DNA from 4 places in the Streptomyces sp. NPDC040545 genome. Region 1 is predicted to be linked to each of the others. Evidence: riboswitches for the same ligand, from Rfam matches in the RefSeq annotation. Region 1 holds a riboswitch; each other region holds the start of a gene.
The links. Region 1 has a riboswitch for cobalamin ahead of ACZ573_RS09380 (CoA-acylating methylmalonate-semialdehyde dehydrogenase). Riboswitches for the same ligand answer to the same signal wherever they lie in the genome.

Region 1 (7,406 bases):
TGCGTCGAGGGAGCGGTGACCGGCGGCCCCGGCGGCCGCGTGGGCGGCCCGCGCGTCGGCCACGTCGATGGTGGAGCAGTCGACGAACAGGGTGCTGGGCCGTGCGGCGGCCAGTAGCCCGCCGTCCCCGTACAGGGCGAGGACGTGCCCGCCCGCCGGCAGCATGGTGATCACCACGTCGGCCCCGGCGGCCGCCGCGGCGGCCGACACCGCGGGCTCCACCCCCGTCGCGGCGGCGGTGGCCAGCAGCTCCGGCACCAGGTCGAAGCCGAGGACGCGATGTCCCGCCTTCACCAGGTTGGCCGCCATCGGACCACCCATGTGGCCCAGTCCGACGAACGCCACGGTCCTGCTCACCAGGGCACCTCCTGAGTCGAATCCGCATGGGGCAGCCCCAGTTCGTGCGCGCCGAGCGGGGCGAAGAACCGTTCCACGTCCGCAGGAGCCACCTCCGCCAGGGAAGGCGGTGACCAGCGGGGGCTGCGGTCCTTGTCGATCACCTGCGCGCGGATCCCCTCCACCAGGTCGGGGGAGGACAGCGCCGCGCAGGAGATCCGGTACTCCTGTTCCAGAGCCCGCTCCAGCGGGCCGAGTCCGCGCACCCGGCGCAGGGCGGCCAGGGTCACCTTGAGGGCCGTGGGCGACTTGGCCGCAAGGGTGGCCGCGGCTTCCTTGGCCGCCGGGACACCGCTGACGAGCAGGCGCTCCACGATGTCCTCCACCGTGTCCGCCGCATAGCAGTGGTCGATCCATGCGCGGTCACCGTCGAGCGCGCCGGCGGGCGCCGGAACGACGTACCGTTCCAGCACCTCGTGCACGGGGGCCCGGGCCAGGTCCGCCGCCAGCCGCGGCAGCAGCTCCGCGGGCACGAAATGATCGGCGAGCCCGCACAGCAGCGCGTCCGCCGCGCCGGCGGGCGCCCCCGTCAGGGCCAGGTGGGTGCCCAGTTCTCCGGGCGCCAGCGCCAGCAGGTAGGTGCCGCCGACGTCGGGGACGAAGCCGATGCCCGTCTCGGGCATGGCCACGCGGGAGCGTTCGGTGACGATCCGCACGGTGCCGTGGGCCGAGATGCCGACGCCGCCGCCCATGACGATGCCGTCCATGAGGGCGACGTACGGCTTGGGGTAACGGGCGATGCGGGCGTTGAGCCGGTACTCGTCGCGCCAGAAGCCGGCCGAGGACGTGCCGCCCGTGCGGGCGTCCTCGTAGATCGCGCGGATGTCACCGCCCGCGCACAGGCCGCGTCCACCGGCGCCCTCGATGACGACGGCCGCGATGTCCGGGTCGTGCTGCCAGCCGGCGAGCGCCCCGTCGATGCGCAGCACCATGGCGTGGGTGAGGGCGTTGAGGGCCCTCGGGCGGTTGAGGGTGATGTAGGCGGTGTGGCCCTCGGTCCGCAGGAGCACGTGCTCCTGGTCCGGGTCCTGGCCCTGGGCCCCGGGGGTGCCGTGGTTCATCGCAGGGCCTCCGTGAGCCCGCGGGCGACGATGATGCGCATGACCTCGTTGGTGCCTTCCAGGATCTGGTGGACCCGAAGGTCGCGGACGATCTTCTCGATGCCGTACTCGCTCAAGTAGCCGTAACCTCCGTGGAGCTGGAGGGCCCGGTCGGCGACCGCGTAGCCGGTGTCCGTGGCGAACCGCTTGGCCATCGCGCACAGCTGCGGGGCCAGCGGGTCGCCCCGGTCCAGCGCGTCGGCGGCCTGCCGGACCAGCGCGCGGGCCGCGGCCAGCTCGGTGGCCATGTCCGCGAGCCGGAACTGCAGGGCCTGGGCGTCCAGCAGCCGGGCCCCGAACGCCTCCCGGTCGGCCAGGTACGCGAGGCTGCGGTCCAGCGCGCTCTGCGCACCGCCCAGCGAGCAGGCGGCGATGCCGAGGCGGCCGCCGTTGAGGCCGTTCATGGCGATGCGGAAGCCGTCGCCCTCGGCGCCGAGCCGCCGGCCGGCGGGGACGCGGACCCCGTCGAGGATCACCTGGCGGGTGGGCTGGGCGTTCCAGCCCATCTTGCGCTCGTTCGGTCCGAAGGAGACCCCGGCATCCGCGCGTTCGACGACGAACGCGGAGACGCCGCCCGCGCCCTCCCCGCCGGTGCGCGCCATGACGATGTAGACCTCGGAGGCGCCGGCGCCGGAGATGAACTGCTTGACCCCGGTCAGCACATAGCCGTCGTCCGTGCGCTCGGCCCGGGTGCGCAGCCCGGCCGCGTCGGAGCCGGCACCGGGCTCGGTCAGGCAGTAGCTGCCCAGGGACCGGGCGGAGCACAGGCCGGGGAGCCAGCGGGCCCGCTGGTCCGCGTCCCCGTACCGGTCGATCATCCAGGCGACCATGTTGTGGATGGAGAGGTACCCGGCGATGGAGGGGCAACCGGTGGCGAGGGTCTCGAAGACGAGGACACCGTCGCTGCGGCCGAGGCCGGAACCGCCGTGTTCCTCACGGACGTAGACGCCGCCGAGCCCGAGGTCCGCCGCCTTGCGGATCACGTCCAGCGGGAAGTGCTTGTCCTGGTCCCAGGTGACGGCGTACGGACCGAGCTGCTCCTGGGCGAAGTCGAGGGTGACCTCGGCGAGGGCGAGCTGATCGGGGCTGAGGGTGAGGGTCACCGGGCTCATCCCATCGTCGGGATGGTGAAGCTCGCGCTCTCCTTGGCCCCGGAGGGCCAGCGCGAGGTGACGGTCTTGGTGCGGGTGTAGAAGCGGATCGAGTCGGGGCCGTGCTGGTTCAGGTCGCCGAAGCCGGACCGCTTCCAGCCGCCGAAGGTGTGGTACGCCACGGGGACGGGAATCGGCACGTTGACGCCGACCATGCCGGCGCCCACCCGTCGGGTGAAGTCGCGCGCCGTGTCTCCGTCACGGGTGAAGATCGCGACGCCGTTGCCGTACGGGTGCTCGGTGGGCAGGCGCAGGGCCTCCTCGTAGTCGGCGGCCCGTACGACGGACAGCACCGGGCCGAAGATCTCCTCGCGGTAGATCCGCATGTGCGGGGTCACGCGGTCGAAGAGGGTCGCTCCGGCGAAGAAGCCGTCCTCGTGCCCGGGCAGGGTGAACCCGCGCCCGTCCACGACGAGTTCGGCGCCCTCGGTGGCTCCGATGCCGACGTAGCGGTTCACCCGGTCCAGCGCGTCCTGGCTGACCAGCGGCCCGAAGTCGGCCTCGGGGTCGTCGGAGCGGCCCACGCGCAGGGTGGCGATGCGTTCCGTCAGCTTGGCCACGAGGGCGTTCGCGGTCTCCTCGCCGACGGGTACGGCGACGGCAATGGCCATGCAGCGCTCGCCCGCGGAGCCGTAGCCGGCGCCGATGAGGGCCTCCACGGCCTGGTCGAGGTCGGCGTCGGGCATCACGATCATGTGGTTCTTGGCGCCGCCGAAGCACTGGGCGCGCTTGCCGTGGGCCGCGGCGGTGGCGTAGATGTGCGCGGCGACCGGGGTGGAGCCGACGAAGCCGAGGGCCTGCACGCGCGGGTCTTCGAGGAGGGTGTCAACGGCCTCCTTGCCGCCGTTGACCACGTTGAGCACGCCGGGCGGCAGACCGGCCTCCAGGAACAGCTCGGCGAGGCGCAGCGGTACGGAGGGGTCGCGCTCGGAGGGCTTGAGGATGAAGGAGTTGCCGCAGGCCAGGGCGGGTGCGGCCTGCCACAGGGGGATCATCGCGGGGAAGTTGAAAGGGGTGATCCCGGCGACCACGCCCAGCGGTGAGCGCAGGGAATGCACGTCGATCCCGGTGCCCGCGTTGTCGGTGAACTCGCCCTTGAGCAGGTGCGGGACACCGGTGGCGAACTCGACCACCTCCAGGCCGCGTTGCAGGTCGCCGTGGGCGTCGGCGACGGTCTTGCCGTGCTCGGAGGACAACAGCCGGGCGAGGGAGTCCCGTTCGCCCTCGACCAGCTGGAGGAAGCGCAGCAGTACGCGCGAGCGGCGCTGCGGGTTCCACTGCCCCCAGTCGGCCTGCGCCTCCTCGGCGTTCGCGATGGCGGCCTCCGTGTCGGCCCGCCCCGCGAGCGGGACCCGGGCCTGGACGGTGCCGGTGTTGGGGTCGTACACGTCGGTGAAGAGACCGGAGGATCCGGTGGTGTGCTTGCCGCCGATGAAATGGGTGAGTTCACGGACCATGGGTGCCTGCTCTCGTCAGGTGGGATCCGGGGATGGCACGGCCGACCGGCGGACGGCACCCGATCGGGTGCGCCGCTGGGGAGGGTCGTGGGACTGGTCGACAGAGACGACCTACGAGCGCGCGAACGTGTGCGTGCGCTCCGCCGGATCACCAGGGTCGTGGGTACAAACCGGTGCCATGCGTGTCTGCTCCATCCTCGTGGACAACACGGAACATCCGCGGCCGGTATCCTGACTCCCGGATCCCCGCGTGCCGCCCGCCTTCCCGACAGACCTCGTCAGTGGCGTGTGGATGGCAGCACACTCCCCGGTCACAGTGGCGGGACCGTGCCGGTTTCTCACCGGCTTCCCTGCACCGCGGACCTTGTGCCACGAACATATAGTTGGACGTCCTAGTAAGTCCAGAGCCGCCGCCGCGCGCCTTCGCCATCCGGCCGCGCCGCCCGCCGCCTGACGGCAGCCGTCTGCCGCCGGAAGTCTGACGCCCGCTCAGTCCCGTGCCGGGGCCGGGTTCCTGGTCACCGGATACGGGATGAAGGTGCTGCTGTTCTCGTCCACGGCCAGCGCCCGCCCGAGCGGCGGCACGGCCCGCTGCGGGCAGTCCAGGCGTTCGCAGAGGCGGCAGCCCATGCCGATGGGGGTGGCGGCCGCCGTGTTGTCGAGGTCGAGCCCGTCGGCGTACACGAGCCGCGAGGCGTGCCGGATCTCGCAGCCGAGCCCGATCGCGAAGGTCTTGCCGGGCTCGCCCCAGCCGCCGCGGTGGCGGGTGACGGCCCGGGCGGTCCACAGGTACCGCTGCCCGTCGGGCATGGCGGCCACCTGGACGTGGATGCGGCCGGGCGCGGCGAAGGCCTCGTACACGTTCCACAGCGGGCAGGTGCCGCCCGCGCGGGAGAAGTGGAATCCCGTCGCCGACTGCCGCTTGGACATGTTGCCGGCCCGGTCCACCCGGACGAAGGAGAAGGGAACCCCGCGCAGCCTGGGCCGCTGCAGGGTGCTCAGCCGGTGGCAGACCGTCTCGTAGCCGATCCCGAAGTGGTCGGTGAGCCGCTCGATGTCGTAGCGGAACTCCTCGGCGGCCGTGTGGAAGGCGCGGTACGGGAGGATGAGCGCGCCCGCGAAGTGGTTGGCGATGCCGATGCGCGCGAGGGCGTGGACGGGGGAGCCGGGCGGGAAGTCCTCGGCGGCCAGCCGGTCCAGCTCGTCCCCGTACTCGATCAGCGCCAGCTGCGTGGCCATCCGGAACGCCTGCTGCCCCGGCCGGAGCCGGTTCGACAGGTGCAGCACGCGGGCGGTGGGGTCGTAGTGGTGCAGCCGGTCGGAGTCCGTGGCCGTCCGGATCCCGTGCCGGCCGGAGAGCCGCCGGGTCAGCGCGCGGATGACGTCCCCCGGGCGGATGCCGATCTCGGCGGCGAGGCCTTCGGCGGCGAGATCGGTGTCGTGGAGGTAGTTCTGCCGCCGGTAGAAGAACTCGCGGATCTCCTCGTGGGGCGAGCGCGGGCTGTCCGTGGCCGCGTCCCGGCCGTCGGCGGCGTCGGCGAGCCGCTCGGCCAGGAGCTGGCTGCGCCGGCCCAGGTCCAGCAGGACCGAGGCCACCGCGGGCATGCGGGTGGCCAGTTCGGCCAGGTCGGAGGGGGAGACCCGGGCCTGCGCCACCTCGTTCGCGAGCGCCTCGCGCAGGTCGGCGACCAGCCGGCTGGTGTCGCGCTCGGAGAAGAACCCCGGATCCACCCCGAAGGCCTCGGTGAGCCGCAGCAGGACCGGAACGGTGAGCGGCCGGGAGTCGTGCTCCATCTGGTTGAGGTAGCTGGGGGAGATGGCGAGCACCCGGGCCAGGTCGGCCTGGGTCATCCGGCGCTCCTCGCGCAGCCGTCGCAGCCGCGCTCCCGCGTACGTCTTGCTCACCGCACTCCCTCGCCGTTCCGGGCTCGACACGCGACGCCAGAATACGGGGATCTTCACGACCCGAACCCTTCGCAACCTTGGCAATTTCGCTGCTGAAGATTCGCAGACCTTGGCAGATGTACCTCCTTGATGGCACTCGGTGTCAATGTCAGAGTCGGTGCAGCGGCCCGCCGGACACGGCGGTCAGGAAGAACCGACTGGCCCGACTCACGCCCTGATTTCGGCCATCCAGGAAGTTCGCCCCGGCGGTTCGGCAGCATTGCTCAGCTTCGGCCCCGAGCCGGGTTCGGCGGCCGCAGCTCCTTGTTAGGCACAGAGTGCCAAGCCGCCGGGTCCACGTCCCGGCTCATTGGCAAGACAAGCTACGGATGGAAACGGTGACGGTCATGGCAGAGGCGAACACGACGGCGGCGGCCGAGCAGCTCAAGCAGCGGTGGGCCGACGACCCTCGCTGGGCGGGCATCGAGCGCACCTACACGGCCGAGGACGTGGTGCGGCTCTCGGGCAGCGTCCGCGAGGAGCACACCCTGGCCCGGCGCGGCGCCGAACGGCTGTGGCGACAGCTCCACGAGCAGGACTACATCCACGCCCTCGGCGCGCTCACCGGCGGCCAGGCGGTCCAGCAGGTGCGCGCCGGACTCCAGGCGATCTACCTCTCCGGCTGGCAGGTGGCCGCCGACGCCAACCAGGCCGGGCACACCTACCCGGACCAGAGCCTGTACCCCGTCAACTCGGTCCCGCAAGTGGTGCGCAGGATCAACAACGCGCTGCTGCGCGCCGACCAGATCGCCACCGCCGAGGGCGGCACCGACACGACCGACTGGCTCGCGCCGATCGTCGCGGACGCCGAGGCCGGCTTCGGCGGCCCGCTGAACGCCTTCGAGCTCACCAAGGCGATGATCGCGGCGGGCGCGGCCGGCATCCACTACGAGGACCAGCTGGCCTCCGAGAAGAAGTGCGGCCACCTCGGCGGCAAGGTCCTCGTCCCGACCTCGCAGCACGTCCGCACCCTGAACGCGGCCCGCCTGGCGGCCGACATCGCCGACACCCCGACCCTGATCATCGCCCGTACGGACGCCCTCGCCGCCACCCTCCTGACCAGCGACGTCGACGAGCGCGACGCCGAGTTCTGCACGGGCGAGCGCACCGCCGAGGGCTTCTACCACGTCCGAAACGGCATGGCCCCGGTCATCGCCCGCGGCCTCGCCTACGCCCCGTACGCCGACCTCATCTGGGTGGAGACCGGCACCCCGGACCTGGAGCAGGCCCGCGAGTTCGCCGAGGCGATCCACGCGCAGTACCCCGACCAGATGCTCGCCTACAACTGCTCGCCGTCCTTCAACTGGAAGGCCGCGCTGGACGACGACCAGATCGCCAAGTTCCAGCGCGAGCTCGGC
Region 2 (7,406 bases), on a different contig from region 1:
CGAGACCTCCGAGCCCTTCGGCTGCAAGCAGATCCTGGACATCGCACAGTGCAGCAAGGCGGACATCGACCGCGGCCTGGACGAGCTGTACCGCCTCGGGGTGCGCAGCATGTTCCTGTGCCACAAGTTCGACAACGCCCTGTGCGGGGTCCGCTTCGACGAGGGCGCCCTGGGTACGGCCATCAACGTGGGCCAGTTCCTGTCGACCGGGACCTTCTGGAAGACGGAGAAGTGCACCGGCCCGCAGCACGACAACCCCATCGGACTGGCGGCGGCCGCGCCCGCCGTGCAGAGCAAACTCCCGGCAGGGGTGGCGGTCCCGTCCTACGCCGCAGACGCCCAGTGCAATACGCGCGGACTCACGGAACTCGGCGAGTACGCGGTGCGCGGCATGATGAAGCGCAAGATGATGCTCGAGGTCGACCACATGAGCGTGAAGGCCGCCGGCCGGTCCTTCGACATCATGGAGTCCGAGTCGTACCCGGGCGTGATCTCCTCGCACAGCTGGATGGACATGGACTGGACCGAGCGGGTCTACAAGCTCGGCGGCTTCATCGCCTCGTACATGAGCGGCGCCGAGGGATTCAGCGCCGAGGCGAAGCGGACGGACGCGCTGCGCGACAAGTACAACGTCGGCTACGGGTACGGCACCGACATGAACGGCGTCGGCGGCTGGCCCGGACCGCGCGGGGCCGGCACCCCGAACCCGGTGCGCTACCCGTTCCGCAGCACCGACGGCGGATCCGTCATCGACCGGCAGACCACCGGCTCGCGCACGTGGGACCTCAACACCGACGGCGCCTCGCACTACGGCCTGGTCCCCGACTGGATCGAGGACATCCGCCTCGTCGGCGGCCAGGGCGTGGTGGACGACCTGTTCAAGGGCGCCGAGTCCTACCTGACCACCTGGGGGAACTCCGAGAAACACAAGTCCGGGGTGAACCTCGCCACGGGCTCCCCGGCCTCGGCGTCGAGCGCGGAGTGGTGGAACCCCTTCGTGAACTACTCCCCGGGCCGGGCCGTGGACGGGGACTCGGGCACCCGCTGGGCGAGCGAGTGGAACGACAGCCAGTGGCTGCGCATCGACCTCGGATCCGCGAACCGGGTGGGGCGCATCACGCTCGACTGGGAGGCCGCGTACGGGAAGGCGTACCGCATCGAGGTCTCCACGGACGACACGAACTGGCAGACCGTCTGGTCCACGACCGCGGGTGACGGCGGCCTGGACACGGCCCGCTTCTCCGGGGTGCCGGCCCGCTACGTCCGCATCCAGGGAATCGAGCGCGGCACCAAGTGGGGGTACTCGCTCCACGAGGTCGGCGTCTACAGCAGCTGATCCCGCCGAAGACGAGTCCAGGGGCCGGGGCCGGCCGGATCTGCTGATCCGGCCGGTCCCGGCCGCCATGGCACCGCACGGCACGGCACGCACCAGGCACCACGCACCGCTGCACGAACCGAAAGGAACGCCCATGGCACGGATGCCCTCGGCCGAGCGGCGCCGGCAGCTGACCGAGGCCGCCATCCGCGCGATGACCCGGGACGGCGTCGCCGCGACGACGACCAGGTCGATCGCCGCCGAGGCGGGCGTGTCCCTGAGCGTCTTCCACTACTGCTTCGAATCCAAGCAGGCCCTCCTCGAATCCGTCATCGCGGCGATCACCGACCACAGCGTCACCGTGGTGAGGGAGGCGATCCAGCCGAAGGCCACCCTTCGGGAGACCGTCCGGGCGGGCTTCCAGGCGTACTGGGACCATGTGTCCGCCCACCCGGGCGAACACATGCTCACCTACGAACTCACCCAGTACGCCCTGCGCCGGCCGGACTTCGCGCACCTGGCGCGGCGGCAGTACGAGCGGTACTGCGACACGTACACCGAGCTGATCGAGCAGCTCCGTCACCACATGGCCTTCGAACTCCGCGTGCCCGTGAGCGTGCTGGCCCGCTATCTGGCCGCCATGACCGACGGGCTGACGCTGAACCATCTCGCTCTGGGCGACGACAGGATCTCGGCGGACGTCCTCGACATGATCACCGACCATGTGGCGGGCCTCGTCGGCGACGACGGTCCGGAAGAGACGGCCTAGACCTCGGCGCGTACCTGCCGGGCCGCCTCGACCAGGTTCTCCAGGGAGGCCCGGGTCTCCGGCCAGCCCCGGGTCTTCAGGCCGCAGTCGGGATTGACCCACAGCCGCTCCGCCGGGATGGCCCCCAAGCCCTTGCGCAGCAGGGCCGCCGCCTCGGCGACGGAGGGGATCCGCGGCGAGTGGATGTCCCAGACCCCGGGGCCGACCTCGCGCGGGTAGCCGGCGCCTGCCAGTTCACCGGCAACCTGCATGTGGGAACGAGCGGCTTCCAGGCTGATGACGTCGGCGTCGAGGTCCTCGATGGCCTCCACGATGTCGCCGAACTCGGCGTAGCACATGTGCGTGTGGATCTGGGTGTCCGCGCGGACTCCGGCGGTGGTGAGCCGGAAGGACTCGGTGGCCCAGGCGAGGTAGGCGGCGTGGTCGGCGGCCCGCAGCGGGAGGGTCTCGCGCAGGGCGGGCTCGTCGACCTGGATGACCGGGGTGCCGGCCGCCTCCAGGTCGCCCACCTCGTCGCGCAGGGCCAGCGCCACCTGGCGGGCGGTGTCGCCGAGGGGCTGGTCGTCGCGGACGAAGGACCAGGCGAGCATGGTGACGGGGCCGGTCAGCATGCCCTTGACCGGCTTGGACGTCTGCGACTGGGCGTACGTGGTCCAGTGCACGGTCATCGGGTCGGGGCGGGAGATGTCGCCGGCCAGGACGGGCGGACGGACGTAGCGGGTGCCGTAGGACTGGACCCAGCCGTGCTGGGTGGCCAGATATCCGGTGAGCTGCTCGGCGAAGTACTGGACCATGTCGTTGCGTTCGGGCTCGCCGTGCACCAGGACGTCGATGCCGGCCTTCTCCTGGAAGGCCAGGACCTCCCGGATCTCGGCCCGGATGCGGTCCTCGTAGCCGGCGGTGCCGATGCGCCCGGCCCGCAGGTCGGCGCGGGCCGTGCGCAGTTCGGTGGTCTGCGGGAACGATCCGATCGTGGTCGTCGGGAGCAGCGGGAGACCCAGGTGCGCCCGCTGGGCGGCGGTCCGCTCCGCGTACGACCGGGCGCGCCGCCCGTCGGCGTCGGTGACGGCGGCGGTGCGGGCCCGAACCGCCGGATCGTGGGTGAGGGCCGAGCCGGCGCGGGAGGCCAGGTCGGCCCGGTTGGAGGCGAGTTCGGCGGCGATGGCGTCCGTGCCGCGGGCCAGGCCCCGGGCCAGGGTGGCGACCTCCGCGGTCTTCTGGCGGGCGAAGGCGAGCCAGCGGCGGACCTGCGGGTCGATGTCCCGTTCGGCGGTGGCGTCCAGCGGCACGTGGAGCAGGGAGCAGGAGGTGGCCACGTCCACCCGGCCGGCGAGCCCGAGGAGGGTTCCCAGGGTGGCGAGGGACTTCTCGTAGTCGTTGATCCAGATGTTACGGCCGCCCACGACACCGGCGACGAGGCGCTTGCCGGGCAGGCCTCCGACGGCGGCGAGGTCGTCGAGGTTCGCGGCCGCGGCCTCGGTGAAGTCCAGGGCGAGACCTTCGACGGGTGCCTTGGCCAGGACGGGCAGGGCTTCGCCGAGCCGGTCGAAGTAGGAGGCGACGAGCAGCCTGGGCCGGTCGGTCAGGCCGCCGAGCTCCCGGTACGCGCGGGCGGTGGCGTTCAGTTCGGCCGGGGTGCGGTCCTGCACCAGGGCGGGCTCGTCCAGTTGCACCCACTCGGCTCCGGCGGCGCGCAGGTCGGCCAGGACCTGGGCGTAGACGGGCAGGAGCCGGTCGAGCAGGGCCAGCGGGTCGAAGCCGGCGGCGACTGCGGGGGCGGGCTTGGCCAGCAGCAGGTAGGTGACGGGGCCGACCAGGACCGGGCGGGGGGTGTGGCCCAGCCCGAGCGCTTCCTCCAGCTGGGCGACCTGCTGGGTGGAGTCGGCGGTGAAGACGGTGTCGGGGCCGAGTTCGGGCACCAGGTAGTGGTAGTTGGTGTCGAACCACTTGGTCATCTCCAGCGGTGCCACCTCCTGGGTACCGCGTGCCATCGCGAAGTACCCGTCGAGCGGGTCGGCCGCGACGGCGGCGCGGTGCCGCTCGGGGACGGCGCCGACCATCACGCTGGTGTCGAGCACGTGGTCGTAGTACGAGAAGTCACCGGTCGGCACCTCGGTGATGCCGGCGTCGGCGAGCTGCTGCCAGTTGGTGCGGCGCAGGTCGCGGGCGGTCTCCCGGAGGGCGTCGGCGGTGACGCGGCCCTTCCAGTAGCCCTCGACGGACTTCTTCAGTTCACGGTTCTGGCCCTGTCGGGGGTAGCCGTACACGGTGGCCACGGTGGGCCGTCCTGCGGCGGGGGTCGTGCGGGTCACGGAACTCTCCTTCGCGAGCGTTCTCCTGTGGACCCGGTGAGGGGCCGAGGGCGCGAAGGGATGACGAACCGGGCGGATCCCGACCGGGTACGGGTGCGTGCAGCTGCACGCGTCCGCGGTCGTCCGCCTGATGTGTCGCCGACCCGCCCACGAGGTCACCGGGATTTCCGTGCGCGATCGGTCGCGTACGGGCAACGGGCAGGTCTTCGGACTCGCGGGCACGTCTCGTCGTACGGATGCCGTACGAGACTCCTACTGGCCGTCGCTTCCCAGACCCGTCCGGGCCCAGTGCGTATGACGGCGGTCGTTCCCGCTCACCGCTGCGGGGCAGTCCCGGATTCCCACCGGGTTCCCTCTTACGACGCATCCCGCCTGGCGGACGGGGCGAACCAGCTGCCCGGCCAGAGTAGACGGCGTTCCCCGCCGGCGCGCGGAGTTGTCCGGCATCCGGATGGCGGGGTGTGAGACCCACGGGGTCAAAATCCAGCCATTGAGTGAATTGCGTCACTGAGGCGCGAGTTGTGTCCCTCATGTCCGTTTACCGGATCGAACTGCCCGGTCGGCGCAGTACGTTGCAGCTCTCTGCAACGAGATCACTCGATGACCACCGGAAGACCGAGGAAGTATGGGTTCCCCGATGAGCGCCCGCCCGAGGGCTGCCCTCGTCGTACGCGCCGCCCTGGTGTCCGTGCTGGCCTGCGGCGGCCTCACCGCCTGTGCCGCCGACGAGGAGGAGCTGCGGTACGCGACCGACTACGCGGGCCACGAACCGCTGGGCGTGGTCGGGTACCCCACCTCCGAGTCCCTCGAGATCACCCAGAAGCTGGTCTGGCGGCTCGCCGACGGCAAGGCCGGGGAGGTGGAGTCGCTCGCCGCCGAGCCCGATGACGCGAAGGGGGACGTCGAGCGGACCGCCCGGAACTGGATCCGGGCCTTCCACGAGGGCGCCCAGGGGAAGGTGACCGCGGAGTTCTACGACGAGGGGTCCGTGCGGCAGCTCGTCGTCGTGTACTTCCACGACACGGGCCAGACCAAGTCGTTCCTCGTGCGTCTCACCGGAAGGGCCGGAGAGGACGGCTGGCGCGTGACCATGCGGGAGCCGGATCCGAAGCAGGCCTCGGCGGTCCCCGACTGGGTTCCGAGGACACCCGGGGGCCTCGGCTCGAAGACGCCGCGATGACCCGGTCCGGCTCCGGCCGCCTCGCCGCCAGGTGAAAGGCGCCGTCCCGCGGGTCACTCCGCCGGACGGCGCCCTCGTCCCTCCGGGAACGGGAACGGGAACGGGAACTGGAACGGTCGGATCAGGACCGGTCCAGCAGCGTGGTCAGGACCTCGTGGAGGACCGCTGCCGGATCCGCCACCGCCTGCGCCGAGCGCCAGGCCACGAAACCGTCCGGGCGGACGAGGATCGCACCCTGCTCGGTCGTGCCGTGCACCTCGGTCCAGTCGCCGCCGTTCGCCGGGATCAGGTCGGCCTCCGGGCCGGTACCGATCGCGTACACGTCCAGGGGCAGTCCCAGCTGTTCGGCGACGGACCGCCCCGCGGCACGCCACGGCGTGCCCTCGGAGCACAGCAGCACGAAGGAACGCTCGTAGAGGTCCACGGTGGACTTCGGCTCCGGATCCCCCGGACCGCAGAGCCACATGTGCGGTGCGCGGCTGCCCGGATCGCCGCAGAGCCGCATCCGTTCGGGTACGACCGGCCGGTCCGGGTCGGCTCCCAGCACCGCGCCCCGGTTGTAGCGGTAGCCCATGGCCACGGAGAGGACCCCGCCCTGCCGGCCACCGCCATGGCCGCCCGGCGCGGAATCCGGCCCGGCCGCGGGCGCGGCCCCGAAGGTGGACGCGGGCTCGGGCTCGTACCCCGGGTGGCTGTGCTCCGCCGAACGCGCCGAGGCGCGCTCGCTCGTCGCCCGGGCCACCGGCAACCGCTCGGCCTCGTAGGTCTGCAGCAGTCCCGGCCCGGCCGAACCGTTCAGCACCGCGGCGAGCTTCCAGGCGATGTTGTGGGCGTCCTGGATGCCGGTGTTCGAGCCGAACGCCCCGGTAGGGGACATCTCGTGGGCGGAGTCGCCGGCCAGGAAGACGCGGCCGACCGCGTACCGCTCGGCGACCCGCTCGGCGGCGTGCCAGGGGGCCTTGCCGGTGACCTCGACGTCCAGGTCGGGGGCGCCGACGGCCCGGCGGATGTGCTCCACGCAGCGCTCGTCGGTGAAGTCCTCCAGAGTCTCGCCCCGGTCCGGGTGCCAGGGCGCGTGGAAGACCCACCGCTCACCGTTGTCGACCGGCAGCAGGGCCCCGTCGGCATCGGGCTTGGTCAGGTAGCACACGATGAAACGCCGGTCGCCGACCACGTGGGGCAGCATCTGCGACCGGAAGGTGATGCTCACGTTGTGGAACAGGTCCCCGGAGCCGCTCTGGCCGATCCGGAGCGCCTCCCGCACGGGGCTGCGCGGCCCGTCGGCGGCGACGAGGTAGTCCGCGCGCACCGTGCTGTGCTCCCCGGTCTCCCGGTTCTTCACGATCGCGGTGACCCCGCCCGGGTCCTGGTCGAAGGAGAGGAGTTCGGTGGAGAACCGCAGGTCGGCTCCGAGTGAGGGGGTCACGGACCTCAGGACCGGCTCGATGTCGTTCTGGCTGCACAGACACCATGCCGCCGGACTGAAGCGCGCGAGCGCGCCACCCGGGTCGATTTCCTCGAAGAGCCACTCCTGGTCGTCACCGGTCAGCGAGCCGCCCTGCATGATGCCGTGGTTGTCCGCCAGGACCGAGGCGGCCTCACGGATCCGGTCCTCGACACGGGCGACCCGGAACAGTTCCATCGTCCGTACGTTGATACCGCGTCCGCGTGGGTGCATCGAGGTACCCGCGTGCTTCTCGACCACCATGTGTCTGATGCCATGCCGGCCGAGGAAGAGCGAGGTGCACAGACCCACCAGCGAGCCGCCCACGATGAGGACCGGGACGTGGTGGTCGACGTTTTCCTTCATGGCTCTTCCATGCCCTGTAC
Region 3 (7,406 bases), on a different contig from region 1:
GGCGGGCTCCGTAGCGCAGGGCGTAGCGGATGGCGGCGTCCAGGTCGCGCCATTCCGATTCACCGAGGTGGCCGAGGCCGTCCGGGGAGGCGGGGGCACCCAGGTCGCCCCGGTAGCCGAGGTCCAGGACGGGCAGGTGATGGCGGTACAGGAAGGGCATGACCACCATCGGGTGTTCCCGGCCGCTGCCGAGCCCGTGCACGGTGATCACCCAGGTGTCCCGGGCGGCGGGCACGAACCAGGCGGGCAGGGCGCCGAGCTCCCCGGGGACGTCCACGTCGGCGTGGTCGAGCCCGAGGGCGGTGCGCGGGTTGCCGACGTACACCTGGGGGGTGAGGGAGACCCGGGTGCCGGGGTCGAGGGTGCCGTGGGTGACGGAGACGAGCTGCCGTACGACGGCGTCCGGGCCGGGGGCGGCGTCCGGGAGCACGGGCCCTACGACGGCGTGCAGACCCGGCGCGACCAGGCCGTACGTGCCGGGGCGCAGGGAGGCGAGCGAACGGGTGAGCGTGATCCGGCCGTCGGCGGCGGAGTGGACACTGAGCTTCGGTCCGCCGGGGAGCGGGCGGCCCGGTTCGGACCGCAGGGCCGCGTGGGCGGTGTGCCGGGCGACGGCGACGGCGGCCGCGCCGGCACCGAGGAGGGTCGTCGTGACGGCCGCAGCCGCCGCAGTCGCGGTACGCACTGCTCCAGTGTCGGGTCGGGGCCCCGGGCGGGCCACCGGAGGAGATCTCTCCGCCGCGGGCAGGGACGGGGTGATCTAGGTCTCATTCGAGGCCCGGGAAGGGGGATCGTATGCACGGCGGACCCCCTACGGAGGGGTTCATTCACCCGGCTTTGACGTGCATTAATGGCATTATCTACGCCAGAATCAGGACGAATGACCCGATCACACCCCGCGCCAGTACACCGCTCCGCCCGAGTCAGTTCATCTTCCGTTCACTCAGGTTGCCTACGGTCGCCGAGCCACTGACGTCAAACAGAAGCCTGGGTAAATGGAGCACATAACGCTTCTCCTCGGGATCGTGATCATCACCGCTCTCGTGTTCGACTTCACGAACGGTTTCCACGACACAGCCAACGCGATGGCTACCACCATCTCGACCGGCGCCCTCAAGCCCAAGACGGCGGTGGCCATGTCCGCCGTGCTCAACCTCGTCGGCGCGTTCATGTCCGTGGAGGTCGCCAAGACGATCTCCAAGGGACTGGTCAACGAGGAGGGCATCCAGCCAGAGGTGATCTTCGCCGCCCTGGTCGGAGCGATCCTCTGGAACCTCGTCACCTGGCTGGTCGGTCTCCCCTCCAGCTCCTCGCACGCCCTGATGGGCGGCCTGATCGGTGCCGCGGTCGCGTCCGCCGGCATCGGCGCGGTCAACGGCAGCGTCGTCGTGACCAAGGTCCTCATCCCCGCGATCGCCGCCCCGCTGGTGGCCGGCATCGCCGCCTACCTGGCCGCCAAGCTCACCTACAAGCTGGGTGACAAGGTCGGCGAGAAGACCTCCGCCAAGGGTTACCGCGCCGGTCAGATCGCCTCGGCCGGTCTCGTCTCCCTCGCGCACGGCACCAACGACGCGCAGAAGACGATGGGCATCATCACCCTGGCCCTCATCGCCGGCGGCGCGATCGCGCCCGACGCGAACCCGCCAGTCTGGGTCATCGTCTCCGCCGGTATGGCCATCGCGATGGGCACCTACCTGGGCGGCTGGCGCATCATCCGCACCATGGGCAGCGGCCTGACCGACCTGCACCCGCAGCAGGGCTTCGCCGCCCAGACCTCGGCCGCGTCCGTCATCCTCGCCTCCTCGAACCTGGGCTTCTCGCTCTCCACCACCCACTCGTGCTCGGGTGCGGTCATGGGTGCGGGCCTGGGCCGCAAGGGCGGTGTGGTCCGCTGGTCCACCGCGACCCGCATGTTCATCGCCTGGGGCCTGACCCTGCCGGCCGCCGCGCTGGTCTCGGCCGGTGCCGAGCTGGTCATGCGCATCGGTGACGTCGGCATCGCCGCGGTCACGCTCTTCCTGATCGGCTCCTGCCTGGCCATCTGGTTCATCTCGCGCCGCCAGGTCGTCGACCACAACAACGTCAACGAGGTGGAGCCGGCCCGCGCCGAGGAGCCGGGCGTCGTCACCACAGCGATCGCCGCGGTCACCGTCCCGCCGACCGTCGCCGCCGCCGGTACCACCGCCGCGGCGACGACCGCCGAGGTGACGGACGAAGCCCTCAAGGCCACCATCCCGGCCGCGACGCAGACCCCGGCGGCTCCGGCCGCCGCGGTCTGACCGAGACAGAGACACAAGAGGAAACCGCAGTATGAAGATCGACTGGGAAGCGCTCGGCTCCGTCTTCGGGGTCAGCCTCTTCGCGACCGTCGCCCTCGTGGCCCTCTTCACCCTGGGCCTGGTGGGCCTGTCCAAGCACGAGACCGCCACCGAGCAGGGCGGCACCGCCACCCTCGCCCGCAGCGGCGCGTACGCCTGCTTCGCGGTCATCGCCGCGGCCGTGGGCTACGGGATCTACCTGATCGTCGCCTGATCCGCCGTCCCGCGGCCGACCGGGCGTGAAGGCTCCCTCCGGGTTTGTCCCGGAGGGAGCTTTTCGCATCCCGCGCCCCCTCCCGCGCTCCTGCCGCGCCCCGGCCGCGCCGCAGGTCAACGGCGAGTTGACGGGCCTTCGGCGTGCGTGGTGGACTGCCGGAGCCAATACGGCGGCATGGAGAGGAAGTCCGGTGCGAATCCGGCGCGGTCCCGCCACTGTCACCGGAACCGCACGCCGCGCGTGCGTCCCGGGAGCCAGGAACTCTCGCCGCCGGACACGTCGAACCAGGGCGCGGACCCTGAGTGAGGACATACCTGTCACCATGCGTGCCGATCGCGTCTTCGCGTACGGCGCCACGGCGGGCCTGATCGGCGACCGGATCCTCGGGGATCCGCGCCGAGGGCACCCCGTGGCCGCCTTCGGACGGGCCGCCGCCGCCGTCGAACGCTCCCTGTGGCGCGACGACCGCGCCCGGGGCCTCCTGCACACCCTGGTGTGCGCCGGGGGCGCGGCCGCCGTCGGAGCGCTGGGCGCCCGAGCCGTGCGCTCCCGGCCCGCAGCCGTCCGTATCGCCCTGACGGCCGCCGCCACCTGGGCCGTCGTGGGCGGCACCTCCCTGGGCCGTGAGGCCCGCGCCATCGGCGGCGCGCTCGCCGCCGGGGACGTCGAGGTGGCCCGGGAGCGGCTGCCCCACCTGTGCGGACGCGACCCGCAGGCCCTGGACGGGCAGCAGATGGCCCGCGCCGTCGTGGAATCCGTCGCCGAGAACACCTCCGACGCGGTGGTCGGTGCCCTCGTGTGGGGCGCCGTCGCCGGAGTCCCCGGGCTGCTGGCCTTCCGAGCCGTGAACACCCTGGACGCGATGGTCGGCCACAAGTCCCCCCGCTACCTGCGCTACGGCTGGGCCTCCGCCCGGCTCGACGACCTGGCCGGCTGGCCGGGGGCCCGGCTGACGGCGGTCGCCGCCGTGCTGGCCGGCCCCGACCGGCGGGGCGCCGTACGGGCCTGGCGCGCGGACGCCGCCGCGCACCCGAGCCCGAACGCCGGACCCGTCGAGGCCTCCTTCGCCGGGGCGCTGGGCGTCAGACTGGGCGGAACCCTCGCGTACGGCGGCCGGGTCGAGCACCGGGCCGTCCTGAACGGCGGGGCGGGGCGGCCGGTGGAGGTCGCGGACATCGAGCGGGCGGTACGGCTGTCGCGGCAGGTGACCTGGCTGGCCCTGGGCGCCTGCGTGGCCGCCCGGCTGCTGGTCTCCCGTACGGCACGGAGAGGACGGCGCGGATGAGCGGCGCGAAGCGCGGCGGGGGTCTGCTGGTCGCGGGCACCACGTCGGACGCGGGCAAGAGCGTGGTCACGGCGGGCATCTGCCGCTGGCTGGCCCGGCAGGGTGTGAAGGTCGCGCCGTTCAAGGCGCAGAACATGTCGCTGAACTCCTTCGTGACGCTGGAGGGCGCCGAGATCGGGCGCGCCCAGGCCATGCAGGCCCAGGCGGCCCGCGTGGAGCCGACCGCGCTGATGAACCCGGTGCTGCTCAAGCCCGGTAGTGACCGCAGCAGCCAGGTGGTGCTGCTGGGCAAGCCGGTGGGCGAGATGAGCGCCCGCGGGTTCTTCGGGGGGGCTGGGGGGTCGGCCGCCGGAAAGGCGCTGCACGGCGGTCGCCAGGAGCAGCTGCTCGGCATCGTCACGGACTGCCTGGAGCAGCTGCGGGGCACGTATGACGCCGTGATCTGCGAGGGGGCGGGGAGTCCGGCCGAGATCAACCTGCGCCGGACCGACATCGTGAACATGGGGATCGCGCGGGCCGCGCGGTTCCCGGTGGTCGTGGTCGGGGACATCGACCGCGGCGGCGTCTTCGCGTCCTTCTTCGGGACGACGGCGCTGCTCTCCCCCGAGGACCAGTCCCTGATCGCGGGATACATGGTCAACAAGTTCCGCGGCGACGTGTCCCTGCTGGAGCCGGGCATGGAGATGCTCCGCGGCCTGACGGGCCGTGCCACGTACGGGGTGCTGCCGTTCCAGCACGGCCTCGGCATCGACGAGGAGGACGGCCTGCGGGTCTCCCTGCGCGGGGCGGTACGCGAGTCCGTGGTCGCTCCGCCGGTGGGCGAGGACGTACTGCGGGTCGCCGTGTGCGCGGTGCCGCTGATGTCGAACTTCACGGACGTCGACGCGCTCGCGGCGGAGCCGGGGGTCGTGGTGCGGTTCGTGGACCGGGCCGAGGAACTGGCCGACGCGGACCTGGTCGTCGTACCCGGCACCCGGGGCACGGTGAAGGCCCTTCAGTGGCTGCGCGAACGCGGGCTGGCGGACGCCCTGCTGCGGCGCGCCGCCGAGGGGCGGCCGGTCCTGGGCATCTGCGGCGGGTTCCAGGTGCTGGGCGAGCGGATCTCGGACGAGGTCGAATCGAAGGCGGGCGAGGTCGACGGCCTCGGCCTGCTCCCCGTACGCGTCCGCTTCGAGCGCGAGAAGACCCTGGCCCGGCCGGTGGGCTCGGCGCTGGGCGAGGAGGTCGCGGGCTACGAGATCCACCACGGCGTCGCCGAGGTGCTGGGCGGCGAGGCCTTCCTGGACGGCTGCCGGGTCGGGTCGGTGTGGGGCACCCACTGGCACGGATCGCTGGAGTCGGACGGCTTCCGCCGGGCGTTCCTGCGGGAGGTGGCCACGGCCGCCGGCCGCCGCTTCGTCCCGGCGCCGGACACCTCGTTCGCCGCGCTGCGGGAGGAGCAGCTGGACCTGCTCGGCGACCTGATCGAAGAACACGCCGATACGCGTGCGCTGCTCCAGCTGATCGAGAACGGCGCCCCGGCCGCCCTCCCCTTCCTTCCACCGGGCGCCCCGTGACGGGCCCGGTCCCGCACGTTCAGCCCCGCCGGCGTTCGAGGCGCGGAGTCCGGGGCGGAGCCCCGGCAACGGCGCCGCACCCCGCCACGGTCCACAGCTTCCAAGGAGTGAGCAACACATGAGCACCCCGTATCCGTTCACCGCAGTGGTCGGCCAGTCCGACCTGCGGCTGGCGCTCCTGCTCAACGCCGTGAGCCCGGCGGTCGGCGGGGTGCTCGTGCGCGGTGAGAAGGGGACCGCCAAGTCCACCGCCGTCCGCGCGCTGTCCGCACTGCTGCCGCAGGTCGACGTCGTGTCCGGCTGCCGGTTCAGCTGCGCGCCCACCGCGCCGGACCCGGCCTGCCCGGACGGTCCGCACGAGGCCGGCCCCGGCGGCGCCCGGCCCGCCCGCATGGTGGAGCTGCCCGTCGGCGCCTCCGAGGACCGGCTCGTCGGCGCCCTCGACATCGAACGGGCCCTCGCCGAGGGCGTGAAGGCGTTCGAGCCCGGGCTGCTCGCCGACGCCCACCGCGGAATCCTCTACGTCGACGAGGTCAACCTCCTCCACGACCACCTGATCGACCTGCTGCTGGACGCCGCCGCGATGGGCGCCTCGTACGTGGAGCGCGAGGGCGTCTCCGTCCGGCACGCCGCCCGCTTCCTGCTCGTCGGCACGATGAACCCCGAGGAGGGCGAGCTGCGGCCGCAGCTCCTGGACCGGTTCGGGCTCACCGTCGAGGTGGCCGCCTCCCGCGAGCCCTCCCAGCGCGTCGAGGTGGTCCGCCGCCGGCTCGCCTACGAGGACGACCCCGCGGGCTTCGCGACCCGCTGGGCCGCGGACGAGCACGAGGTCCGCGCCCGGGTGGTGGCCGCGCGGGCGCTGCTGCCGAAGGTGTCGCTCGGCGACACCGCGCTGCTGCAGATCGCGGCGACCTGCGCCGGGTTCGAGGTCGACGGGATGCGTGCCGACATCGTCATGGCCCGGACCGCGACCGCACTGGCCGCCTGGGCCGGGCGGACCGACGTCCGCAAGGAGGACGTCCGGCAGGCCGCCCTGCTGGCGCTCCCGCACCGGCGGCGCCGGAACCCCTTCGACGCGCCGGGGCTGGACGAGGACATGCTCGACCGGATCCTGGACGAGTTCCCCGACGAGGAGCCTGAACCCGAGCCCGAGCGGGAGCCGGAGCCGGACCCCGAGGGTCCCGACGACGACGGACCCGGGGACGGCGGTCCCGACGGCGGCCCGGGTGGCACGCCCCCGCAGGGCGCCGGACCGCAGGACCCGGGTGCCTCGGCCGAGACCCCCGAGGCCCCCGAGAGCGGCGAGGCCCCGGCGGAGGCCCCCGAGGCCCCGCAGCCCTCCGCCCAGGAGGCCGCCGGGCCGGAGCAGGCCGCGGTGCGTGCCGCCGAGCCGTTCCGGACCAAGATGCTCAGCGTGCCCGGTCTCGGCGAGGGCGCGTCCGGCCGCCGGTCCCGCGCCCGCACCGCCCACGGCCGCACCACCGGCGCCCAGCGCCCGCGCGGGCACCTGACGAAGCTGCACCTGACCGCCACCATCCAGGCCGCCGCCCCGCATCAGAAGGCGCGCGGCCGCGACGGGCGCGGCCTCGTGATCCGCAAGGACGATCTGCGCCAGGCCACGCGGGAGGGGCGCGAGGGCAACCTCGTCCTGTTCGTCGTCGACGCCTCCGGTTCCATGGCCGCCCGGCAGCGCATGAGCGCGGTCAAGGGCGCGGTGCTGTCCCTGCTCCTGGACGCCTACCAGCGCCGGGACAAGGTCGGTCTGATCACCTTCCGCGGCGCCACGGCCGAGCTCGCCCTGCCGCCGACCTCCTCGGTGGACGCGGCGGCGGCCAGGCTGGAGCAGCTGCCGACGGGCGGCCGCACCCCGCTGGCCGCCGGGCTGCTGAAGGCCCACGAGGTGCTGCGGATCGAGCGGCTGCGGGATCCCTCGCGCCGGCCGCTGCTCGTGGTCGTCACCGACGGGCGCGCCACCTCGGCCGGGAACGCCGGGGGCCGTACGGACAGCAGCCCGCGGGAGCTCGCCGGGC
Region 4 (7,406 bases), on a different contig from region 1:
CAGCGCGACAAGTACCAGGCCGGAATCGACGCCGGCAAGGTCCTGGCGCCGGCGAAGAACATGGACGACATGCACACCGTGGTCACCAACGCCACGGTCGACGGCGTCCTGTGCGCCTTCTTCGCGGTCCTGATCATCGTGGTCCTCGCGGACGCGGCCCGGACCTGCCTCAAGGCCGTCCGCGACCCGGCGTCGGCGGCCCTCTCCGAGACCCCGTGGACCGAGTCGAAGATCGTCGCCCCGGCCGGACTGATCGCGACCGCCGAGGAGCGGGCGGAGCTCGCCGCGGCGGGCCCGGAGGCGGGCGGCGGACACGTCAAGGAGCCGGTGGCGTGAGCACCGTACGGAGCGTGCTGGCCAGGGCCCGGTTCTACGTACGGGAGTTCTCCGGGGAGGCCGCGTACGACCGGTACGTGGCCCATGCCCGCTCCCACGACCCGGACGCGGAGGTCCTGACCCGCCGCGCCTTCGAACGCGCCCGTACGGACGCCCGCGAGGCGGACCCCCGCGAGGGCTTCCGCTGCTGCTGAGCCGCCCCGCACACCGAAGGCCCCGCCGGATGCTTCCGGCGGGGCCTTCGCCGGGTCCGCGCCCGGCACCGGCGCCGGCCCGTCCTGCACACTCGACCGCATGGACATGGTGATCAGAACGGCGCTGCCCGCCGAGTACGCGGAGCTGGGTGAGATCACGGCGCGGGCCTACCTCGCCGACGGGCATCTGGACTTCAACGAGGACGACCACTATCTGAACGTGCTGCGCGACGTGGCCGGCCGGGCCGCCCAGGCCGAAGTGCTCGTCGCCGAACGCGAGGGGCGGGTGCTGGGCGGTGTGACCTTCGCCGCTCCGGGCAGTCCGCTCGCCGACATCGCGGCCCCCGACGAGGCGGAGTTCCGGATGCTCGCGGTCGCCCACGAGGCGCGCGGCCAAGGCGCCGGCGAGGCTCTGGTGCGGGCCTGCGTCGAGCGGGCGCGGGCCCTGGAGGGCGTGACCGGCCTGGTTCTCTCCACCCAGCGCAGCATGGGCGGCGCCCACCGGATCTACGCGCGCCTGGGCTTCGTACGCACTCCGGAGCGGGACTGGGCGCCGATCGAGGGTCTGACACTCTTCACTTACCGGCTCAAGCTGTAGCCACGCCGACACTACATGTGGGGGTTACCGCACAGGGCCGCCCCCACATGTATGCTCATGCCTGCTGTCGCCGCAGGGGAATCCGGTGCGAATCCGGAACTGTCCCGCAACGGTATGAAGTGTCCGGCTACCGGACGCCAAGTCCGATGACCTGCCGACAGCGCGCCCGGCTCGACCGAACCGGGTGCCGATTCGTCCGGGCCTCGCGGTTGGGCCGGTGGACGCCATGCGGGGTACGCGTTCTCGTCGCGCCCGCATGCGCCCGCCCGCGCCCCGCTCCGCCGATGACCGGGCCGAGCGAGGGAGAGCTCCCGCCGTGACCATCGCGCCTTCCGCACCGCGCGCCGAGTCCACTTCTGGCGACAACACCGAGGGCCCGGGGGCCACGCTGCTGCGTACCCTCACCGAACTTACGGCGGACCTCCCCGACACCGACCCCGGCCGGGTCGCGGCCTCCGCGCTGCGCGGCCGCAGCTCCGCCGCCGACGACGCCGAACTGCGCGGGCTGGCCACGGAGGCCGCCGCCGGTCTGATCTCCGAGGACCCGGCCTACTCCCGGCTCGCCGCCCGCCTGCTGACGCTGGCCGTGCGCGACGAGGCCGCGAGCCAGGGCTCGACGTCCTTCTCGGCCTCCGTCGAGGTCGGCCACCGCGAGGGCCTCATCGCCGACCGCACGGCCGAGTTCGTCCGCACCCACGCGGGCCGGCTCGACTCGCTCGTCGAACTGACCCTCGCCGAGGGCGCCGACGACCGCTTCGGCTTCTTCGGCCTGCGCACCCTGCACAGCCGCTACCTGCTGCGTCACCCGATCACCCGTCAGGTCATCGAGACCCCGCAGTACTTCATGCTGCGCGTGGCCTGCGGTCTGGCCGCCGACGACAGCGTCCAGGCCGTGGAGGAAGTGGCCTCGCTCTACCGGCTGATGAGCCGCCTGGACTACCTGCCGTCCTCCCCCACGCTCTTCAACTCCGGTACCCGGCACCCGCAGATGTCCTCCTGCTACCTGCTGGACTCCCCGCTGGACGAGCTCGACTCGATCTACGACCGCTACCACCAGGTCGCCCGCCTCTCCAAGCACGCCGGCGGCATCGGCCTCTCGTACTCCCGCATCCGCGCCCGCGGTTCGCTGATCCGTGGCACCAACGGCCACTCCAACGGCATCGTGCCGTTCCTGAAGACCCTCGACGCCTCCGTCGCCGCCGTGAACCAGGGTGGCCGCCGCAAGGGCGCCGCCGCCGTCTACCTGGAGACCTGGCACGCGGACATCGAGGAGTTCCTGGAGCTCCGCGACAACACCGGTGAGGACCAGCGCCGTACGCACAACCTGAACCTCGCCCACTGGGTGCCGGACGAGTTCATGCGCCGTGTGAACGCCGACGCCGACTGGTCGCTGTTCTCCCCGGCCGACGTCCCCGAGCTGGTCGACCTGTGGGGTGACGAGTTCGACGCCGCCTACCGCAAGGCCGAGGCGGACGGCCTGGCCCGCAAGACCATGCCCGCCCGCGACCTGTACGGCCGGATGATGCGCACCCTCGCGCAGACCGGCCAGGGCTGGATGACCTTCAAGGACGCCTCCAACCGCACGGCGAACCAGACCGCCGAGCCGGGCACGGTCGTGCACTCCTCGAACCTGTGCACCGAGATCATCGAGGTCACCAACGACGGCGAGACGGCCGTCTGCAACCTCGGCTCGGTCAACCTGGGCGCCTTCGTCGTGGACGGCGAGATCGACTGGGAGCGGATCGACGAGACCGTCCGCACCGCCGTCACCTTCCTCGACCGCGTGGTGGACATCAACTTCTACCCGACCGAGCAGGCCGGCCGCTCCAACGCCCGCTGGCGCCCGGTGGGCCTGGGCGCGATGGGCCTCCAGGACGTCTTCTTCAAGCTGAAGCTGCCCTTCGACTCCCCCGAGGCGAGGGCCCTGTCCACCAAGCTCTCCGAGCGCATCATGCTGGCCGCGTACGAGGCCTCCTGCGACCTCGCCGAGCGCAGCGGCCCGCTGCCGGCCTGGGAGCAGACCCGTACCGCCCGTGGTGTCCTGCACCCGGACCACTACGACGTCGAGCTGAACTGGCCGGAGCGCTGGGACGCGCTGCGCGCCCGCGTCGCCGAGACCGGTATGCGCAACTCCCTGCTCCTGGCCATCGCCCCGACCGCCACGATCGCCTCGATCGCCGGCGTGTACGAGTGCATCGAGCCGCAGGTCTCCAACCTCTTCAAGCGCGAGACGCTCAGCGGTGAGTTCCTCCAGGTGAACGGCTACCTGGTGGAGGAGCTGAAGCAGCTCGGCGTGTGGGACGCCCAGACCCGCGAGGCGCTGCGCGACTCCTCCGGCTCGGTCCAGGGCTTCAGCTGGATCCCGGCGGAGGTCCGCGAGCTGTACCGCACGGCGTGGGAGATCCCGCAGCGCGGTCTGATCGACATGGCGGCGGCCCGTACGCCGTTCCTGGACCAGTCGCAGTCGCTGAACCTGTTCCTGGAGACGCCCACCATCGGCAAGCTCAGCTCGATGTACGCGTACGCCTGGAAGCAGGGCCTGAAGACCACCTACTACCTGCGCTCGCGCCCTGCGACGAAGATCGCCCGCGCCGCCCAGGCGGCCACCCCCGTCGAGCTGCCGCAGGCGGTCGCCGACGCCGAGGCGCTGGCCTGCTCCCTTGAGAACCCCGAGTCCTGCGAGGCCTGCCAGTAATGAGCTCCAACGACCAGAAGAACCTCCTGGACCCGGGCTTCGAGCTCACGCTCCGCCCGATGCGCTACCCGGACTTCTACGAGCGCTACCGGGACGCGATCAAGAACACCTGGACCGTCGAGGAGGTCGACCTCCACTCGGACGTCGCCGACCTGGCGAAGCTGACGCCCTCCGAGCAGCACATGATCGGCCGGCTGGTCGCGTTCTTCGCGACGGGCGACTCGATCGTCTCGAACAACCTGGTGCTGACGCTCTACAAGCACATCAACTCCCCGGAGGCGCGCCTGTACCTGTCGCGCCAGCTGTTCGAGGAGGCCGTGCACGTCCAGTTCTATCTGACGCTGCTCGACACCTACCTGCCCGACCCGGACGACCGCGCGGCGGCCTTCGACGCGGTCGAGGAGATCCCCTCCATCCGCGAGAAGGCGCAGTTCTGCTTCAAGTGGATGGACTCGGTCGAGAAGATCGAGCGCCTGGAGACGGCCGCCGACCGCCGCCGCTTCCTGCTGAACCTGATCTGCTTCGCGGCGTGCATCGAGGGCCTGTTCTTCTACGGCGCCTTCGCGTACGTGTACTGGTTCCGCTCGCGCGGTCTGCTGCACGGCCTGGCCACCGGCACCAACTGGGTCTTCCGCGACGAGACCATGCACATGAACTTCGCCTTCGAGGTCGTGGACACGGTCCGCAAGGAGGAGCCGGAGCTCTTCGATGACGCCCTCCAGCAGCAGGTCACCGACATGCTCAAGGAGGCCGTCGAGGCGGAGCTGCAGTTCGGCCGCGACCTGTGCGGTGACGGCCTGCCGGGGATGAACACCGAGTCGATGCGCGAGTACCTGGAGTGCGTCGCGGACCAGCGCCTGGTCCGGCTGGGCTTCCCGCCGGTGTACGGCTCGCAGAACCCGTTCTCCTTCATGGAGCTGCAGGGTGTGCAGGAGCTGACGAACTTCTTCGAGCGCCGTCCGTCGGCCTACCAGGTCGCGGTCGAGGGCACGGTCGACCTGGACGAGGACTTCTAAGGCAGCATACGTCTGGACCGGGGAGCCGGGATGCGGAGATTTCCGTGTCCCGGCTTCTCGCGTTCCCCGGTTGTTCAGTGGGCGATCGGGCCCCAGTACCGCCGGGCGGCGGGCCGGAAGGCGCGCCGCCGCGGGGTGGGCGGGAGGCCGCCCGCGCGCTGGCGGGGGAGCCACACCAGCCGGGTCGCGACGGCCCGGATCTGCTGGTCGACGCGCCGGTCGCGCAGGATCCCGTACAGGCTGGGCGCGAGCACGAGGGCGGCGATGGCGAGGACGGCGAGGTAGTTCACGAAGGTGGTCATAGCTCTACTGTCCGCCTGATCGCCCATGATCGACAGTGGCAGTACTGTCACAGAAGACCGAATTACTGCCACACTGGAGTCATGCTGACCAATGTGGCCGTGGCCCTCGTCGACGGAGTCGCCCCCTTCGAGCTGGGGATCTTCTGCGAGGTGTTCGGAATCGATCGCAGTGACATGGGCGTGCCGGTGTACGACTTCGCCGTCTGCGCGGCGGAGGACGGGCAGCTGAACGTGGGCGGGGGCGCCTTCGGAATCACTCCCGCGCACGGGCTGGAGCGGCTGGAGGAGGCCGACCTCGTCTGTCTGCCGGCCGCCAGTGACGCCGGCGTACGCATCTACCCCGAGCCCCTGCTCGCGGCCCTGCGCCGGGCCGTGGACCGCGGTGCGCGGGTCCTCAGCGTGTGCAGCGGGGCCTACATCCTCGGCGCGGCCGGGCTGCTGGACGGCCGCCGGTGCACCACGCACTGGATGCACGCCGCGGCCCTGACCCGCCGCTTCCCGCGGGCCGTCGTCGACCCGGACGTGCTCTACGTCGACGAGGGCTCGGTGATCACCGCCGCCGGCACGGCCTCGGGCATCGACGCGTGCCTGCACGTGGTGCGCCAGGAGCACGGGGCCGAGGTGGCCAACATCATCGCGCGCAGGATGGTCGTCCCGCCGCACCGGGACGGCGGGCAGGCCCAGTTCATCCAGCGGCCGTTGCCGCGCACCGCCTGTGACACGGTGGGCGAGGTGATCGAGTGGATGGCCCGCCACCTGGGCGAGGAGATCACCGTCGAGCAGCTCGCGGAGCGCGCGCACATGTCCCCGCGGACCTTCGCCCGCCGCTTCCTCCAGGAGACCGGCACCACCCCGTACAAGTGGGTGCTGCGCCAGCGGGTCCTGCTGGCGCAGGAGCTGCTGGAGTCGACCGGCGAGACGGTGGACGCGATCGCCGGCCGCTGCGGCTTCGGCAACGCGGCCGCCCTGCGCCACCACTTCCTGCGGACCCTGGGCACCACGCCGAACTCCTTCCGGCGCGCCTTCCGGGGCCCGCAGGCCGCCTAGACCATCACTTCACGATCAGGCGTTGGGGACGGTCTCGTAGCGCGGGGTGCCCTCTTCCATCTGGCGCAGGGCGTCCCTGCGGTCCCGCTTCGAGAGGCGGTCGATGTAGAGGTAGCCGTACAGGTGGTCGGTCTCGTGCTGCAGGCAGCGGGCGAAGTAGCCGGTGCCGCGCACCTTGATCGGGTTGCCCTGCGCGTCCTGGCCCTCGACCTCGGCGTAGTCCGGGCGGGCCAGCGAGGCGTACGCCGTCGGGACCGACAGGCAGCCCTCGTTCGAGTCGTCCAGCACCCGCGCGCCGGCCGGCAGCTCGATCAGCTTCGGGTTGACGACGACGCCGGTGTGCCGCTTGCCGTCGTCGTCCGGGCAGTCGTAGACGAAGACCTTGGCGTCCACGCCGATCTGGTTCGCGGCCAGGCCCACGCCCTCGGCGGCCTTCTGGCTGGCGAACATGTCGTCGATCAGCTGCGCCAGCTCGTCGCCGAACTCGGTGACGTCCTTGCACTCCCGGTGCAGGACCGGGTTGCCGACCACGGTGATCGGACGGGCCGTGCCGCGCTGACGGTGGGCGAGCTCGCGCGCCTCACAGTCCTCGGTGTCCACGACGTACCCGTCGTTCACGCTCTCGACAACCTCGTTCTCCTGCTGCGCCATGTCCGCCGTACGCCTTCCGTAAGTCCCGGTCACCGATGGTCGTGGTGGCCACCGATGTGCCCGTACAGCCTACGGCCCCGGGTCAGCAGACTTCTTCGAGATCCCGCCACTCCCTGGTACCCGGGCTGTCCGCGACCCAGCCGTCGAGCAGTCCGCGCACCAGACCGGCCGGTGCCGCGATCCCGCATTCACGCTCGGGGACCCACAGGGAGCCCGAGCCGGCCGTACGGTGCCCGAGCGGTCCGGGGTGGCCCGGCTCGCTGTGGTCGTGCGGATCGAGGTGCTGCTCGCCGTCTCCCTCGTCGCTCGGCATCTCGCTCTCCGAGCAGGTCCGGCACAGCAGCCGCACCGACGAGGACCAGTCCTCGGCGGCGAATCCGGCGTCCGAGGCCAGCTGCTCCAGCGCGTCGCGGTCCGCCTCGGTGGCCGCCTCCAGCAGCACCACCCAGGTCGGCACCGGGGACGGCGCCCACAGCTCGATCTCGTCGAACACGGGGTACGAGGGTCCGGCCGCGGTCACCCGCTCGCCGTGCGGGACGCCGTCGTGGAGGACGACCTCACCCCAGC

Region 2: another riboswitch for cobalamin. It lies ahead of metE (5-methyltetrahydropteroyltriglutamate--homocysteine S-methyltransferase); the one in region 1 lies ahead of ACZ573_RS09380 (CoA-acylating methylmalonate-semialdehyde dehydrogenase).
Region 3: another riboswitch for cobalamin. It lies ahead of ACZ573_RS22195 (cobalamin biosynthesis protein); the one in region 1 lies ahead of ACZ573_RS09380 (CoA-acylating methylmalonate-semialdehyde dehydrogenase).
Region 4: another riboswitch for cobalamin. It lies ahead of ACZ573_RS03390 (ribonucleoside-diphosphate reductase subunit alpha); the one in region 1 lies ahead of ACZ573_RS09380 (CoA-acylating methylmalonate-semialdehyde dehydrogenase).

The regions. Positions count from the first base shown of each region.
Region 1 is NZ_JBVIWA010000003.1:286,300-293,705, reverse strand. Features, by position in the region: gene mmsB (3-hydroxyisobutyrate dehydrogenase) at 1-357, opposite strand, end outside; gene ACZ573_RS09390 (enoyl-CoA hydratase/isomerase family protein) at 354-1,457, opposite strand; gene ACZ573_RS09385 (acyl-CoA dehydrogenase family protein) at 1,454-2,608, opposite strand; gene ACZ573_RS09380 (CoA-acylating methylmalonate-semialdehyde dehydrogenase) at 2,605-4,104, opposite strand; cobalamin riboswitch at 4,309-4,479, opposite strand; gene ACZ573_RS09375 (short-chain fatty acyl-CoA regulator family protein) at 4,594-6,009, opposite strand; gene aceA (isocitrate lyase) at 6,396-7,406, shown strand, end outside.
Region 2 is NZ_JBVIWA010000021.1:138,506-145,911, reverse strand. Features, by position in the region: gene ACZ573_RS31605 (galactose-binding domain-containing protein) at 1-1,336, shown strand, start outside; gene ACZ573_RS31600 (TetR/AcrR family transcriptional regulator) at 1,470-2,084, shown strand; gene metE (5-methyltetrahydropteroyltriglutamate--homocysteine S-methyltransferase) at 2,081-4,396, opposite strand; cobalamin riboswitch at 4,577-4,805, opposite strand; gene ACZ573_RS31590 (hypothetical protein) at 5,034-5,576, shown strand; gene ACZ573_RS31585 (FAD-dependent oxidoreductase) at 5,698-7,386, opposite strand.
Region 3 is NZ_JBVIWA010000011.1:207,037-214,442, reverse strand. Features, by position in the region: gene ACZ573_RS22210 (alpha/beta hydrolase family protein) at 1-685, opposite strand, end outside; gene ACZ573_RS22205 (inorganic phosphate transporter) at 996-2,279, shown strand; gene ACZ573_RS22200 (hypothetical protein) at 2,311-2,532, shown strand; cobalamin riboswitch at 2,667-2,821, shown strand; gene ACZ573_RS22195 (cobalamin biosynthesis protein) at 2,858-3,820, shown strand; gene ACZ573_RS22190 (cobyric acid synthase) at 3,817-5,376, shown strand; gene ACZ573_RS22185 (putative cobaltochelatase) at 5,495-7,406, shown strand, end outside.
Region 4 is NZ_JBVIWA010000001.1:693,908-701,313, reverse strand. Features, by position in the region: gene ACZ573_RS03405 (carbon starvation CstA family protein) at 1-336, shown strand, start outside; gene ACZ573_RS03400 (CstA-like transporter-associated (seleno)protein) at 333-530, shown strand; gene ACZ573_RS03395 (GNAT family N-acetyltransferase) at 631-1,128, shown strand; cobalamin riboswitch at 1,180-1,301, shown strand; gene ACZ573_RS03390 (ribonucleoside-diphosphate reductase subunit alpha) at 1,445-3,823, shown strand; gene ACZ573_RS03385 (ribonucleotide-diphosphate reductase subunit beta) at 3,823-4,839, shown strand; gene ACZ573_RS03380 (hypothetical protein) at 4,914-5,141, opposite strand; gene ACZ573_RS03375 (helix-turn-helix domain-containing protein) at 5,223-6,188, shown strand; gene def (peptide deformylase) at 6,204-6,839, opposite strand; gene ACZ573_RS03365 (tetratricopeptide repeat protein) at 6,922-7,406, opposite strand, start outside.